3 regions of the Massilia sp. DJPM01 genome follow, and region 1 is predicted to be linked to each of the others. Evidence: predicted binding sites of a transcription regulator. Region 1 holds the regulator's gene; each other region holds the start of a gene.

Region 1 (4,569 bases):
ACGTCGAACTGCCGGTGCTGCAGGGTGTCGCGCCCGGCCAGCCGGTCACCACCATCACTTCCCAGCGCGCGCGCATCCGCCACGCCCAGAACCAGGCGGACCTGATCGGCAATGTCAACGTGGTGCGGCCCGAGTCGCCCACCAACCGCGGCATGCAGCTCAAGACCGAAGCGCTGACCGTTTTTACCGACGAAGACCGCATGACCTCCGACCAGCCGGTCCAGGTCACGCTGGGCACCGCCACCATCACCGGGACCGGCATGGACGCGAACAACGCGACGCGCGAGCTCAAGTTCGCCAGCCGCGGGCAGATCGTCTATCCATCGAAAGCGGCGCGCGCAGCGCCACCCATCACAGGTAAACCACAATGAAAAAATTTCTAGCCTTCGCCCTGCTCGGCCTGGCCGCGGCAACCGCGTCCGCCGAAAAGGCCGATGCCGCCAAACAGGCGGTGATCGGTTACGATTCCCTTGAAACCAACGAAGTGACCCAGGTGACCATACTGACCGGGAACGTGGTCGTCACCAAGGGCACCCTGATCCTCAAGTCCGACCGCGCCATCATCAAGGAAACGCCCGAAGGCGACATGTTCGTGACCCTGACCGCCAGCGCCGGCAAGGCCGCCACGTTCCGCCAGAAACGCGACGGCGGCCCGGACCTGTGGATCGAAGGCCAGGCCCAGCGCATCGAATACGATGAACGCAACGACATGATGAAGCTCTTCTCCGGCGCCAAGATCCGCCAGCTGGAAGGCCAGAAGCCGACCAACGAAATCGAGAGCGAATTCATTTCCTACGACAGCCGCAAGGAAGTCTTCGTGGCTCGTAACGACGCCAGCGGCGCCAACAAGCCGGGACAGGGCCGTGGCACCATGATCATCGCGCCGCGCAAGCCGCGCGCGGCACCGGCCACGCCACCGGGCGCAGCGGCGCCAGCACCGGCCACCACGCCAGCGGCGGGAAACCCATGATCGAAACGAAGAATTGCGGCAGCACGCTGATCGTGCGCGGCCTGCAGAAAAGCTACGGCAAGCGCCTGGTCGTACGCGACGTCTCGTTGCAGGTCGACTGCGGCGAAGTGGTCGGACTGCTCGGCCCCAACGGCGCCGGCAAGACCACCTCGTTCTACATGATCGTCGGCCTGGTGCCGTCGGATGCGGGCACCATCGACATCAGCGGGGTCGATATTTCGAGCCTGCCGATCCACCGCCGCGCCACGCTCGGCCTGTCGTACCTGCCGCAGGAAGCGTCGGTGTTCCGCAAGCTGACGGTCGAAGAAAACATCCGCGCCGTGCTGGAACTGCAAAAGGTGGACGGCAAGGCGCTCACCAAGGCCCAGATCAACGAACGCCTCGACACCCTGCTGGCCGACCTGCAAATTGAAAAACTGCGCGAAAACCAGGCCATGACGCTGTCGGGCGGCGAGCGGCGCCGGGTCGAGATCGCGCGCGCGCTGGCGACCAACCCGCGCTTCGTGCTGCTCGACGAACCGTTCGCCGGGGTCGATCCGATCGCCGTCATCGAGATCCAGCGCATCGTGCGCTTCCTCAAGCAGCGCGGCATCGGCGTTCTGATCACCGACCATAACGTGCGCGAAACGCTGGGCATCTGCGACCGCGCCTACATCATCAACCAGGGTGCGGTGCTCGCCTCCGGTCGACCCGACGACATCATCGCCGATGAATCCGTGCGCCGGGTCTACCTGGGCGAACATTTCCGGATGTAGGCATGAAACAGTCCCTTCAACTACGCACCTCCCAGCACCTCGCCCTTACGCCCCAGCTGCAGCAGTCGATCCGGCTGCTGCAGTTGTCGACCCTGGAACTGCACCAGGAACTGGAACAGCTGTTAAGCGACAATCCGCTGCTCGAACGGCTCGACGATCCGCTCGATCATTCGGTGCGCCTGCTCGGTGATGGCGCCATCAGCAGCACCTCGACGCCGACCGAAGCGGCGCCCGAGCCGGGGGCGCAGGATGCGCCGGCGCCGGCCGAAGGCGAAGGCTTCGAGGGCGGCGAGGCGGATAGCCCGGCCAGCAGCAGCGACAACGATGGCGAATGGGGCGACCTCGGCCGCGCCAAGACCTCCGACGACGAGGATTCGCGCCCGCAGCTCGAAGCGTCCGCCACCACCTTGCGCGAGCACCTGATGGAGCAGATGCGCGTGACCGTGCTGGAGCCGCGCGACCGCGCGCTGGTCGAACTGATCGTCGACGCCGTCGACGACAATGGCTACCTGACCGAAACGCTGGAAGAGATCCACGAGCGCATGCCGCCCGAGCTGGAAATCGAAATCGAGGAATTGCGCACCGCGCTGGCGCTGCTGCAAAGTTTCGACCCGATCGGCGTGGGCGCGCGCAATGCGTCCGAATGCCTGGCGTTGCAGATCCGGCGCATGCCGGGCGTGGCGCTGGTGACGCGGCGCATGGCGCTGACCATCGTCGAGAACCATCTGACCTGGTTCGCCCAGCGCGAATTCAACAAGCTGAAAAAAGCGCTCGACTGCGACGACGAGGACTTGCGCGAGGCGCAGACCGTGATCCGCCAGTGCAATCCGCATCCGGGCGCGGAGTTCGCGTCCGACGTGTCGGACTACGTGGTGCCGGACGTGATCGTGCGCAAAGCGAAAAACGGCTGGTCGGTGATGCTCAATAACGACGTCATGCCGCGCCTGCGCGTGAACAGCATGTACGCCGCGCTGCTCAAGCAGGGCAAGGGCGAAGGGCAGATGGGCGCGCAGCTGCAGGAAGCCAAGTGGCTGATCAAGAACATGCGCCAGCGCTTCGATACCATCTTGCGGGTGGCCGAAGCGATCGTCGAACGCCAGCGCAATTTCTTCTCGCACGGCGCGGTGGCGATGCGTCCGCTGGTGCTGCGCGAAATCGCCGACACGCTCGGGCTGCACGAAAGTACGATCTCGCGCGTGACCACGCAAAAGTACATGATGACGCCGCACGGCATGTTCGAGCTGAAGTATTTTTTCGGCAGCCACGTGGCCACCGAAGCGGGCGGCGAAGCGTCATCGACGGCGATCCGCGCGCTGATCGTGCAGCTGACCAGCGCCGAGGATCCCAAAAGCCCTCTGTCGGACAGCAAGATCGCCGACATGCTGGGCGAGCAGGGCATGGTGATCGCGCGCCGCACGGTCGCCAAGTACCGCGAAGCGCTCAAGATTCCGCCGGTCGCCCTGCGCAAGTGCCTGTAGGGCGTTCAGGGTTGCGCGGTGCCTAGAAAAACTCCGGGTGCTCGCGCAGCAGCAGCTGTTCGTACTGGTTGACCGCCTTGAACTGTTCCAGCCCCGGCGCCATGCGCCGGCCGGCGTCCCAGCTGCGCCAGGCACGCGCCATGTCATAGCTTTTGAACAGCGCGTCGCCCATATCCTTGTAGGCTCCGGCCAGCGCCGGATTGGCGCGCAAGACGCTGGCGTACAGCGGCAGCGCGCCGCGTACGTCGCCCAGCTTGGCGCGCCAATTTGCTTCAAACAACGCCAGCATGTGCTGTTTGTGGGTGTTGAGCTTGCGCAGTTCCTGCAGCGTGGCGAGCGCCGCCTCCATCTCCGCCTTCCCCTTGGACCGTATCGCCGCCGCAAACGCGCGCACTTGCGGGTCGGCGTTGAGCAGCACCTTCTGCTCCGGGGTCGGCATTTTCATCGGATCACCGCTGACAAACGCCAATTCGGACATGCCGAGCATGGCGTCGAAGGCGCGCTTGTCGGCGAACGCTTGTGCGATCCCGGTCTCGAACGCTTGCCTGGTTGCCGCCGTCGGCGGGGCCGCATTCGCCTGCGCCTTGTCGAGCAGCTGATCGAGTTCGTTAGCCGCTGCCGCGCGCGGCTTGTACGGCTTGAGGTCGTAGCTGGCCGGAGCGCTTTGCCTGAGCGCGCTGACCGTATAGGTACGCGTCTGGCTGTGGCCGACCTGCTTGTGGTGCATCACGAAGCCGGCCGGCACGCGCTTTTCGCTGGCCAGGCGCGCCAGCACCAGCGGATGGCCGCCGAAACGGTAGCGCATCATGCGCTCGAACAGGGCCGCGTCGCCGGCGTTGACGCGGGTGCCGCCGGCAGGGATGTGCGCCAAGGGATTGCCGTCGACCGCCAGCACGGTGGCGCCGGCCTCGGTAGATTCGGACAGCTTGCGTGGCGCCGACGTGATCGACAAATTATGCTCGTCGAAGACCGGGTCGAACGAGGGCGGTTCGACGTTGGCCATGATCAGGGCCTTGTTCATGGAAGCCCGGTTTTTCAATTCCTGCATGCGAAAGCCGACGCCATCGAACAGCGAGTAGTCGACATAGCTGCCACTGGCCAGGTCGATCTGATAGCGGCGCCGGTTCGCCAGGTCGTAAATCATCGTTTCGCCCGCGCTGCTCACCGACAAATAGCGTTCGCCCAGCAAAACCTTGTACTGCTTGACCTCGTCCGGTGGCGGATTGTCGCCGTGCGAGGCGACCTTGTATTTGGTGGCGACGCTCAGGTCGAAACTGAGGGCGGCAAAGGCTGGGGCACTGGCGCACAGGGCGCCGGCCAGGAGCAGGCGCGGCAGGGAGATGAAGGCGGAGCGTTTGAACATATC
Region 2 (4,569 bases), on a different contig from region 1:
CTGGATGGCGCACTGACGGGGCGGCGAGATGGTGGACGGTCTCGGAGTTGCCGGCCTGTGCATGGCGCTGGCCGAGGGAAGCTGAGGTAGCGGACGGCCACGGCCTAGCCGGGATGTGCATAGTGCGGGCCGAGGGATGGTGATGTAGCGGACGGTCAAGGCGTTGTCGGAACGTGGATCGCGCTGGCGGCGGCGCTGGAGGCCGCGCTTTCGTCGCGGGAAAAAGCTGCGCGCCGACGCCGTTCCTTTCGTGCACCAGCGTGCTGCATCGACCCTCGTCCTGGCGGCCTTGCAAGAGAATCAGGCAAGCCTGCGCGAGGATTCGATCTTGGCGCGCAGGCGTTTTGCCGCTTACACTGGCGGCTGACGAACCCGCCCCAGAGAAGCCGATGCCAACGCCGCCAAGCAGACAAGACCGCATGATCGCCTTGCTGGGCAGGCTGGCGCCATCCGAGGGCTACACCGCGTCCGCGCTCGACGGCGTGCGCTTCATGCGCGCCAACCGGGCCATGCCGCGCGTGCCCGTGCTGTACGAGCCGTGCATCGTGATCGTGTGCCAGGGGCGCAAGCGGGGCTATCTGGGCGAGCAGAGTTTCATTTACGATGCCCAGCAGTTCCTGGTGTTGTCGGTGCCTTTGCCTTTCGAGAGCGAGACCGACGCCAGCGAAGCCGAGCCGCTGCTGGCGCTCAAGATGCACATCAATCTGGCAGTCGCCGCCGAGCTCGCGCTGGCGCTCGGTCCCGCTCCGTCAGCCCACAGCGCGCCGGTGAGCATGTGTTCAAGCACCATGGATGAGGCCATGGGCGACGCCGTGCTGCGCCTGCTCGAAGTGCTGTTGTGTCCGGTGGAAGCGCGCGTGTTGGGGCCTGGTATCACGCGCGAGATCCTGTACCGCGTGCTGACCGGGGAGCAGGGTGGCGCGGTGCGTGCGGCGTTGGCCCAGCACAGCCAGTTTGGCAAGATCGGCAAGGCCTTGCGCCGCATTCATGCGGGTTTCAGCGGCGAGCTGGACGTGCCGACACTGGCGCACGAGGCGGGCATGAGCGTGGCGGCTTTCCACGCCAACTTCAAGGCGGTGACGCACACTTCGCCGATCCAGTATCTCAAGAGCACGCGCCTGCACAAGGCAAGGCTGTTGATGGTGCAAGAGGGCATGAGCGCCTCGTCCGCCTCGAACCGGGTCGGCTACGAAAGCAGTTCGCAGTTCAGCCGCGAATTCAAGCGCTTTTTCGGCCGCAGCCCGGTGCAGGAGGCGGCGCTGATGAAGACGATCCTGAGCCAGGCGCCGAGCGAGCCGCCGGGCTACGTCACGGCGCATTGAACGCAAAGCCAGAAGGCTAGTTGGTGCCTGTTTCAGCTGGCCTCACGATCAGGGGCCATTGAAGGACGCCACCCATGCCCCTCGAATTGTTGCTCTGGTCAAAGGTCATATCGCCCACATCGGCGCGCACGGTGTTGAATTTTCAGATATGTTCGCTCTGAATTTTCGATCGTTGGCGAAGGCAAGGGGGCAAGCACGTCCCTCACGGCGGCAATCCGATGCCCGCCAAGGCCGCATGCGCCGGCCGCGGCGTCTTCCACATCCGTCACGGCGCCGCGGAATGCAGCAATACCGTCGTCACGCTGCCATCTTTATCCACGATCAGCTGATACAGCCGGTCGAATTCATCTTCCCCGATATCGCTCCCCGGCGTGCCGCCGAACAGGCGCACCAGTTCGGGCACGGTATTCGAATGGCCGACCACCAAGGCGGTACCGCCCGTCGCCTTGACTTCCCCGACCAGTTTGTCGCTCTGCGCCGGGTCATACACTTGCACCGGCAATCCCAGCGCGGTGGCGAGCGGCTGGGCGGTCTGGCGGGTGCGCTGATACGTACTGCTGTAAATATGCGCGATGCCGGTCGACTTGAGAATGGCGGCGATGTTGCGCGCGCGCGCCTGGCCTCGCTTTGTCAGCGCGGGATCCTTGTCGGCCGATCCCTTTTCGCCATGGCGGACCAGATAAATGATGGTTGGGTCGGCTGACGCCAGGCCGGGTGCCAGCAGGGCCGCAGCCAGGAACAGGCCGCCGAAGAGGGAAGATCGCATGCGCATGGTCGGCTTTCAGAATGTCTGGGTTATAGAAACAACAATGTATCCCAGGCAGGCGAGGAAGCGCAACTATTCCCGCTCCCGCTTCCCCTCTCGGCAGTCGTGCCGGCGGGAGGCGTGTTGGCGCGTATCTTGCTTGTCTGGTAAGGACATGGCCTCACTCCCAACCAATAAAATGCCCAAAACCCCCGCGCAACCCCCTCGCAAGCTGCGCATTGTCGTCGTCAATACGATCGTGCCGGAAGGTGGCGAGCATGATGCCGCCCTGGCCGTCCAGGTCTTGCGCGGCAACGCGCTGCGCATCGGCCTGCTCGAATCGGGCTACGACATCGTCGCTTCGCTGCCCGCCGATATCTATCTGCCCGACAGGATCGCTCAACTTCAACCCGACATGATCATCATCGATGCCGAATCGGACGCGCGCGACGTGCTCGAACACATCGTCATCGCCACCCGCGACGAGCGCCGCCCGATCGTGTTGTTCACCGAGGACGACACCACCAGCAGCATGGACGCGGCCATGGCCGCCGGCGTGTCGGCCTACATCGTGGCCGGCTTGCAATCCGAACGCATCAAGCCGGTGCTGAACGTGGCGCTGGCGCGCTTCCGCCAGGAGCAGAAGCTGCTGGTCGAGCTGAACGAGACGCGCCACAAGCTGGCCGAGCGCAAGGTAATCGACCGCGCCAAGGGCCTCCTGATGACCCATCACCGGCTGACCGAGGACCAGGCCTACCAGAAACTGCGCAGCATGGCGATGAACAAGAATTTGAAGCTGGCGGAGATAGCCCAGCGCATCCTCGATGTCGAGGATCTGCTCGGTTAATTCGCCGCGGGCCACAGGAAAGCAAGGAGCTGTATGGCAGAGACAAAAGTAAATCAATTGCGTACGGTCAGGATCGGCTTCATGCCGCTGACCGACTGCGCCTCGCTGGTGATGGCGGCCGAGTGCGGTTTCGACCGCCAATACGGCATCAGGATCGTGCTCAGCCGCGAAACCTCGTGGGCCAACGTGCGCGACAAGCTGGGTTCGGGCGCGCTCGATGCCGCCCACGTGTTGTACGGCTTGATGTATGGCGTGCAGCTGGGCATCGGCTGTCAGCAGCAGGCGATGGCGGTCCTGATGAACCTGAGCCGCAATGGCCAGGCCGTGACCCTGTCGCGCGCGCTGGCGCAGCAGGGTGCGCTGGATGGGCCGAGCCTGGCGCAGCGGATGCGGGACTTGCCGCGCGCCTACACCTTCGCCCACACTTTCCCCACTGGCAATCACGCGATGCTGCTGTATTACTGGCTGGCCGCGCACGGCATCGACCCGCTGCGCCAGGCGCGCGCCTTGACGGTGCCGCCGGCCCAGATGGTGGGCAGCCTGGGCGCCGGGATGATCGATGGTTTTTGTGCCGGCGAGCCTTGGGGCCAGCGCGCCATCGACGAGGGCGTGGGCGTGACGGCCGTGACCAGCCAGCAGATCTGGCCCGACCATCCGGGCAAGGTGCTGGGAACGACGGCGGCGTTTGCCGCGAGCGATCCGGATACCTGCCGCGCCATGATCGCGGCGGTGCTCGATGCCAGCCGGTGGATCGAGGCCTCCCGCGCCAACAAGGAGCAGACGGCCACGGTGCTGGCCGGCTCGGCGTATCTGAATACGGGCAGGGCAGCCATCGCGGCGCGCCTGGCGGGACAGTATGACAATGGCGCGGGCGGCCAGTGGACCGATGAAAAGGCGCTCAGTTTCCATGCCGACGGCGAAGTGAATTTTCCGTATCTGTCGGACGGGATGTGGTTCATGACGCAGCAGCGGCGCTGGGGTTTGCTCAGGGACGAGCCGGATTACCTGGGGCAGGCGCAGGCCGTCAACCGGATCGAATTGTACAAGGGCGCGGCGGAAATGACCGGGACCCTGGTGCCGTCGTCAACGATGCGCAGTTCGACGCTGATCGATGGCGTGCGCTGGGACGGCAGCGATCCGCGCGGATATGCGGAGTCGTTTCCGATTCATTGGCGGTAGGGGCGGCGCGCACGCTCCCGCGCATCATTTTCGGGCATTTGTGCACCGCAATGTAGCGCTCGCCTCATATCCCCGCCTCACCCGTCCCATCCCGCCCCGCATCGGCCCTGGCACGGCGTTTGCTAAACAATACATATCGGATCAATGGCGATCCCCTGAACAACTTGCGCTGATCTAACGACGGATCGGCAGGACAACGGCGTCCGTCCAGCCTGGTTTTGACAACCGGGTCTGGCCGGACGCCTTTTTGTTTTTAACGGGATAAACAATGGCCACCAAAGCAAACACCATCGAACTTTTCAGTATCAGCACACCGCAGATGCGCGCCTTCCACCTGACCTGGATGGCTTTCTTCGTCTGCTTCTTCGCCTGGTTCGCCTGCGCGCCGCTGATGCCGATCATCAAAGGCGAATTCGGACTGACCCTCGCCCAGGTCGCCAACATCAACATCGCCGCCGTCGCCATCACGATCCTGG
Region 3 (4,569 bases), on a different contig from region 1:
TGCTGTGCACATGCAGCGGTTCGCGTCCGCTGCGCTCCAGGGTCAGGTCCTGGCGCAGGTCGGCGTATTTATGGGCCAGCGCCTGTGTGCACAGATTGAGCAATTCCTCGGCGTTGAGGAACAGGGTATGCAGCTGCTGGCGTTGCAGGGCCCGCAGCGAGCTTTCCAGCAGGTGCTCGGCGGCCGCGTTGGCAAAGGTGATGGTGCCGCCGGCGTCGACCAGCAGCACGGCCGACGCCAGCAGGTCGAGGCCGGCCAGGGCTTCGCGCCGTGGCACGCAAGGCGCGGCCATGGTCATTTAATGTTCGAAATTTCGCGCCGCAGCGCTTCGATATTCTTCTCGGCGCGCGCGATGTTGTCGGCCATCGACTGGACCCGCTCCTGGTACTTGGCGTAGTTCTTCTCGTTGCCCTGGCGTTCAGGCTCGCCCTTGTTGTACTCGCGTTTGAGTTCGGCCAGCTTCTTTTCTTCGGCGTGCAGTTCGTCGTTGAGGATCTGGCGCCGGTCGGCGTCGCGCGCGCGCTGCTCGCTGCCACCCACCTTGGGGAAATCGGTCGGCGTGGTCACCGGCTTGGCCGGAGCGCTGCTCTTGCGCCCCGACGGCGCGGGAATATTGTTCGGCACGTCGAGCTGCTTGCAGCCCGGCTTGGGGTTGTCGGTCAACTCCTTGCGGCCACTGGCATCGACGCACAGATAGATGTCGGCCCGGGCCGGCAGCTGCGCACCGAGGCCGGCGAGCAGCACCAGCGCCAGCAAAGGCGAACGCAGCGGTCGGTGCGGGCGAATTCGGGACATCCTCGTTATCATAAGCATCAGCGTTGTTTCACGGAATTCCGTGGAGTAATTAGATTCAACCGAATATACAACATCCAATGAAAAACGCGAGGAAAGCCGTGGCCTTCCTCGCGTTTTTATACCGGAGAGATACGTTTTGATGTCTCTCCAGCTACAGGTGCTGCACGTTGGCAATGCTTGCCAACCAAAAACAATTACAGCGAGTAGTACATGTCGAACTCGGCCGGGTGCGTGGTCATGCGCATGCGCTGCACGTCCTGCATTTTGAGTTCGATGTAGGCATCGATCATGCTGTTGCTGAAAACACCACCGCGTGTCAGGAACTCGCGGTCCTTGTTCAGGTTGTCGAGCGCTTCTTCGAGCGAGGAGCACACGGTCGGGATCAGCGCGTCTTCTTCCGGCGGCAGGTGGTACAGGTCTTTCGACGCTGCTTCGCCCGGGTGGATCTTGTTGGCGATACCGTCCAGGCCAGCCATCAGCAGCGCGGCGAAGCACAGGTACACGTTGGCCAGCGGATCCGGGAAGCGGGTCTCGATGCGGCGGCCTTTCGGGTTCGCCACATGCGGGATGCGGATCGAGGCCGAACGGTTCTTGGCCGAGTAAGCCAGTTTCACCGGCGCTTCGTAGCCAGGCACCAGGCGCTTGTACGAGTTGGTACCCGGGTTGGTGATCGCGTTCAGTGCCTTGGCGTGCTTGATGATGCCGCCGATGTAGAACAGCGCATCTTCCGACAGGCCGGCATAGCCGTCGCCGGCGAACAGGTTCTTGCCGTCTTTCCAGATCGACTGGTGCACGTGCATGCCCGAGCCGTTGTCGCCAACGATCGGTTTCGGCATGAAGGTGGCGGTCTTGCCATAGCTGTGGGCCACGTTCCAGACCACGTATTTCAGGTTCTGGGTCCAGTCGGCGCGCTCGACCAGGGTCGAGAAGCGGGTGCCGATTTCATTCTGGCCGGCGCCAGCCACTTCGTGGTGGTGCACTTCGACCGGGATGCCCAGTTCTTCGAGGATCAGGCACATTTCCGAGCGCATGTCCTGGAACGAATCGACTGGTGGCACCGGGAAGTAGCCGCCCTTGACGGTTGGACGGTGGCCGCTGTTGCCGCCTTCGGTCTTGGCATCGGTCGCCCACGACGATTCATCCGAATCGATCTTGACGAAGCAGCCCGACATGTCGATCTTCCAGCGCACGCTGTCGAAGATGAAGAATTCCGGCTCAGGGCCGAAGTAGGCGGTGTCGCCGATGCCGGTCGACTTGAGGTAGGCTTCGGCGCGCTTGGCGATCGAACGCGGATCGCGGTCGTAGCCCTTGCCGTCGGCCGGCTCGATGACGTCGCACTGCATGAACAGCGTGACTTCTTCCATGAACGGATCGATGTTGGCCGTGTTCGGGTCTGGCATGAGCAGCATGTCGGACGCTTCGATGCCCTTCCAGCCGGCGATCGACGAGCCGTCGAAAGCGTGGCCCGATTCAAATTTGTCGAGATCGAAGTGCGATACGGGAACCGTTACGTGCTGCTCTTTGCCACGCGTGTCGGCGAAGCGAAAGTCCACAAAGCGAACGTGCTTCTCTTTAACCATTTCCAAGACTTCTGCGGCCGTCATTGCCATGCGTATCTCTCCTAATATAAATGGGGGGTTGCCACCTCGGCGGCAAAACTCACAGGGATCATAGCAGAAAGCGTGCCAGCCAGACCATGCGGACCGAATGGCGCAGCAGCGTTGAAAATGCTGCCAAATATCACTAAACTCCGGAGTCCCTGCAACAGCGCCGGCGCGGGCGTCTGATCGGGATCGCACCACCTTGGTGCGAATCGCGCGGATTGCACCAAGTTGATGCACGATGCACCGAAAAGGGAAAAATGCCGCGCCGTGGTGCGCCGCTCCTATAATAATCGCAAACTTGACCGAGGAATACGCCATGAGTAACGCCGACACCCTGCTTGCCACCGCCCGCACCCGCGCGCCCGGCCAACCGTATGCGGGCGCAGTGACGCCGCAGGAAGCGTGGGAACTGCTGCACAGCGAAGCGCGCGTGCGGCTGGTGGACGTGCGTACCGACGCCGAGCGCGCGTGGGTCGGCAAGGTCGCCATTCCGGCGCAGCAGCACTGCGCCGTGCAATGGAGCACCTGGCCGGACGGCGCGCCCAATCCCGATTTCGTGCGGCAGCTCGAAGCGGTGGCGCAAAAGGATGAGGTGCTGCTGTTTTTGTGCCGCTCGGGCGTCAGGTCGCGCCACGCCGCACGGGTGGCGACGGAAAATGGCTATGCGCAGTCATTCGATATCCTGGAAGGCTTCGAGGGCGACAAGGATGCGGACGGTCACCGCAAGAGCGTCGGTGGCTGGTGCAAGGCCGGCTTGCCGTGGCTGGGGGCCTGATTTTTTAAAAGCTCACCGGCGCCAGCGGCGTTACGCGAGCGCACCCGGCGCGGATTGCGTAGCGCGGACTTGATCGTCGGCCACGGCGTTCTTCACCCGCTGGCGCACGAAATTGATATGGCTGCGCAGGCCATACAAGCCATCGGCAAACGCGAGCGGAATCGAAATCTGGTTGACCATTTCTTCGATCTCATCGAGCCGTTTTAACAGCCCCGCGCAAATGTCTGCCCGCTGTGCGCCTTGCGCCGCCTCCAGCTCCTGCTCCACCGTGCGCAGCTGCCCGTACCAGCGGTAGACGCGCGAGCGAATCCGCCACACGTACAGCGGCGGCACCACCTTCGACAGCGGCAGCACCAGCGCCGCCAGCGCCACCACCACGACCCACATGCGATCAAAAAAATTGGCCAGCCAAAAGCTCATGTAGCGTTGCAGCAGCGGCGCGCCATCCTTGTAGAACTTGGCCGCTTCGCGCGCCACCGGAATTTCGGTGTAGCGCGCCGACGGGAACTGCCCCTGCTGCTGGAACCAGCCGGTGCCGCCATGAATTTCGCTGGCCGCCTGCACGTACAAATCGATCAGCGCCGGATGCAAATCTTCACGCGCCACCAGCGTCGCTGTGGGTGCGATCAGATGGTAATCCTGGGCCGGGATGTCGCGCCCCACGTCGACGATCCCGCGCGGCAGCACCACGTGCGAGACGAACGGCAAGCGCCGTGAATAGGCTTCGGCCTGGGTGAAGTCAAACAGCTTGAAGCCCGGCGTTTGCAGCAGCATCTGCACCAGCGGCGCGTCCGGGCCGGAGCTGAAGACCAGGCCATCGATGCGTCCTTCCAGCAGTTCCACCGTGCCCGGCGTGTTCTCCAGGGTGCCGATGGTCAGGTCGGCCGGCTCGACGCCGTTCAGCGCCAGCACCTGGCGAAACAGCTTGGGCACGCCGCTGCCTTCCGGTCCGAGGTTGATTTTCAAGCCCTTGAGCTGCGACAGCTGCGTGACTTTGGCATCCTCGCGCAGGAACAGCCAGACCGGTTCGGTGAACAGGCTGCCGATCGAGACCAGTCCCTTGCGCTGGGCTTCGGCCTGCTCGGTCGATCCGCTCTGGACGAAAGCGATATCGACCTTGCCTTCATTGAGGTGCTGCAGGTTGTCCTGCGAGCCGAGGGAGCGCTGCAGGGTGACGGCGATGCCATGCTTGCCCAGCTTGGCGGCGTATTTTTTGCCGAATTCCTCGTAAGCGCTGTTTTCCTGGCCGGTGCCGAGCGTGACCCTGCGCGGCGGCGAGGGATCGACCAGGAAGTAAGCGACCGCGCACAGCGCGGCAATGGTGAGAACGGTGGGGCCGGCGGTGGCAACCAGGTCGCGAAACGAGAACTGGGTAAACTTCCGGATTTTGGACAT

The links. Region 1 encodes sigma-54, which starts transcription at its own class of promoters, with help from an activator protein. Its sites were predicted from a motif close to TGGCANGNAANCTGCTTT; they were not measured.
Region 2: PO883_RS12715 (ANTAR domain-containing response regulator) is a predicted target of sigma-54. The motif match lies at 2,213-2,230, and genes of this name have one in related genera.
Region 3: glnA (type I glutamate--ammonia ligase) is a predicted target of sigma-54. The motif match lies at 2,466-2,483, and genes of this name have one in related genera.

What each region holds. Positions count from the first base shown of each region.
Region 1 covers NZ_JAQOZV010000003.1:116,091-120,659, reverse strand. Annotated here, with positions in the region: gene lptC (LPS export ABC transporter periplasmic protein LptC) at 1-371, shown strand, start outside; gene lptA (lipopolysaccharide transport periplasmic protein LptA) at 368-970, shown strand; gene lptB (LPS export ABC transporter ATP-binding protein) at 967-1,725, shown strand; gene PO883_RS03135 (RNA polymerase factor sigma-54) at 1,728-3,203, shown strand; gene PO883_RS03130 (hypothetical protein) at 3,226-4,566, opposite strand.
Region 2 covers NZ_JAQOZV010000016.1:65,694-70,262, reverse strand. Annotated here, with positions in the region: gene PO883_RS12730 (universal stress protein) at 1-16, shown strand, start outside; gene PO883_RS12725 (AraC family transcriptional regulator) at 390-1,322, shown strand; gene PO883_RS12720 (histidine phosphatase family protein) at 1,588-2,088, opposite strand; gene PO883_RS12715 (ANTAR domain-containing response regulator) at 2,267-2,914, shown strand; gene PO883_RS12710 (CmpA/NrtA family ABC transporter substrate-binding protein) at 2,948-4,093, shown strand; gene PO883_RS12705 (MFS transporter) at 4,362-4,569, shown strand, end outside.
Region 3 covers NZ_JAQOZV010000035.1:53,156-57,724, forward strand. Annotated here, with positions in the region: gene glnL (nitrogen regulation protein NR(II)) at 1-298, opposite strand, end outside; gene PO883_RS21195 (DUF4124 domain-containing protein) at 295-795, opposite strand; gene glnA (type I glutamate--ammonia ligase) at 990-2,405, opposite strand; gene PO883_RS21205 (rhodanese-like domain-containing protein) at 2,716-3,174, shown strand; gene PO883_RS21210 (TAXI family TRAP transporter solute-binding subunit) at 3,205-4,569, opposite strand.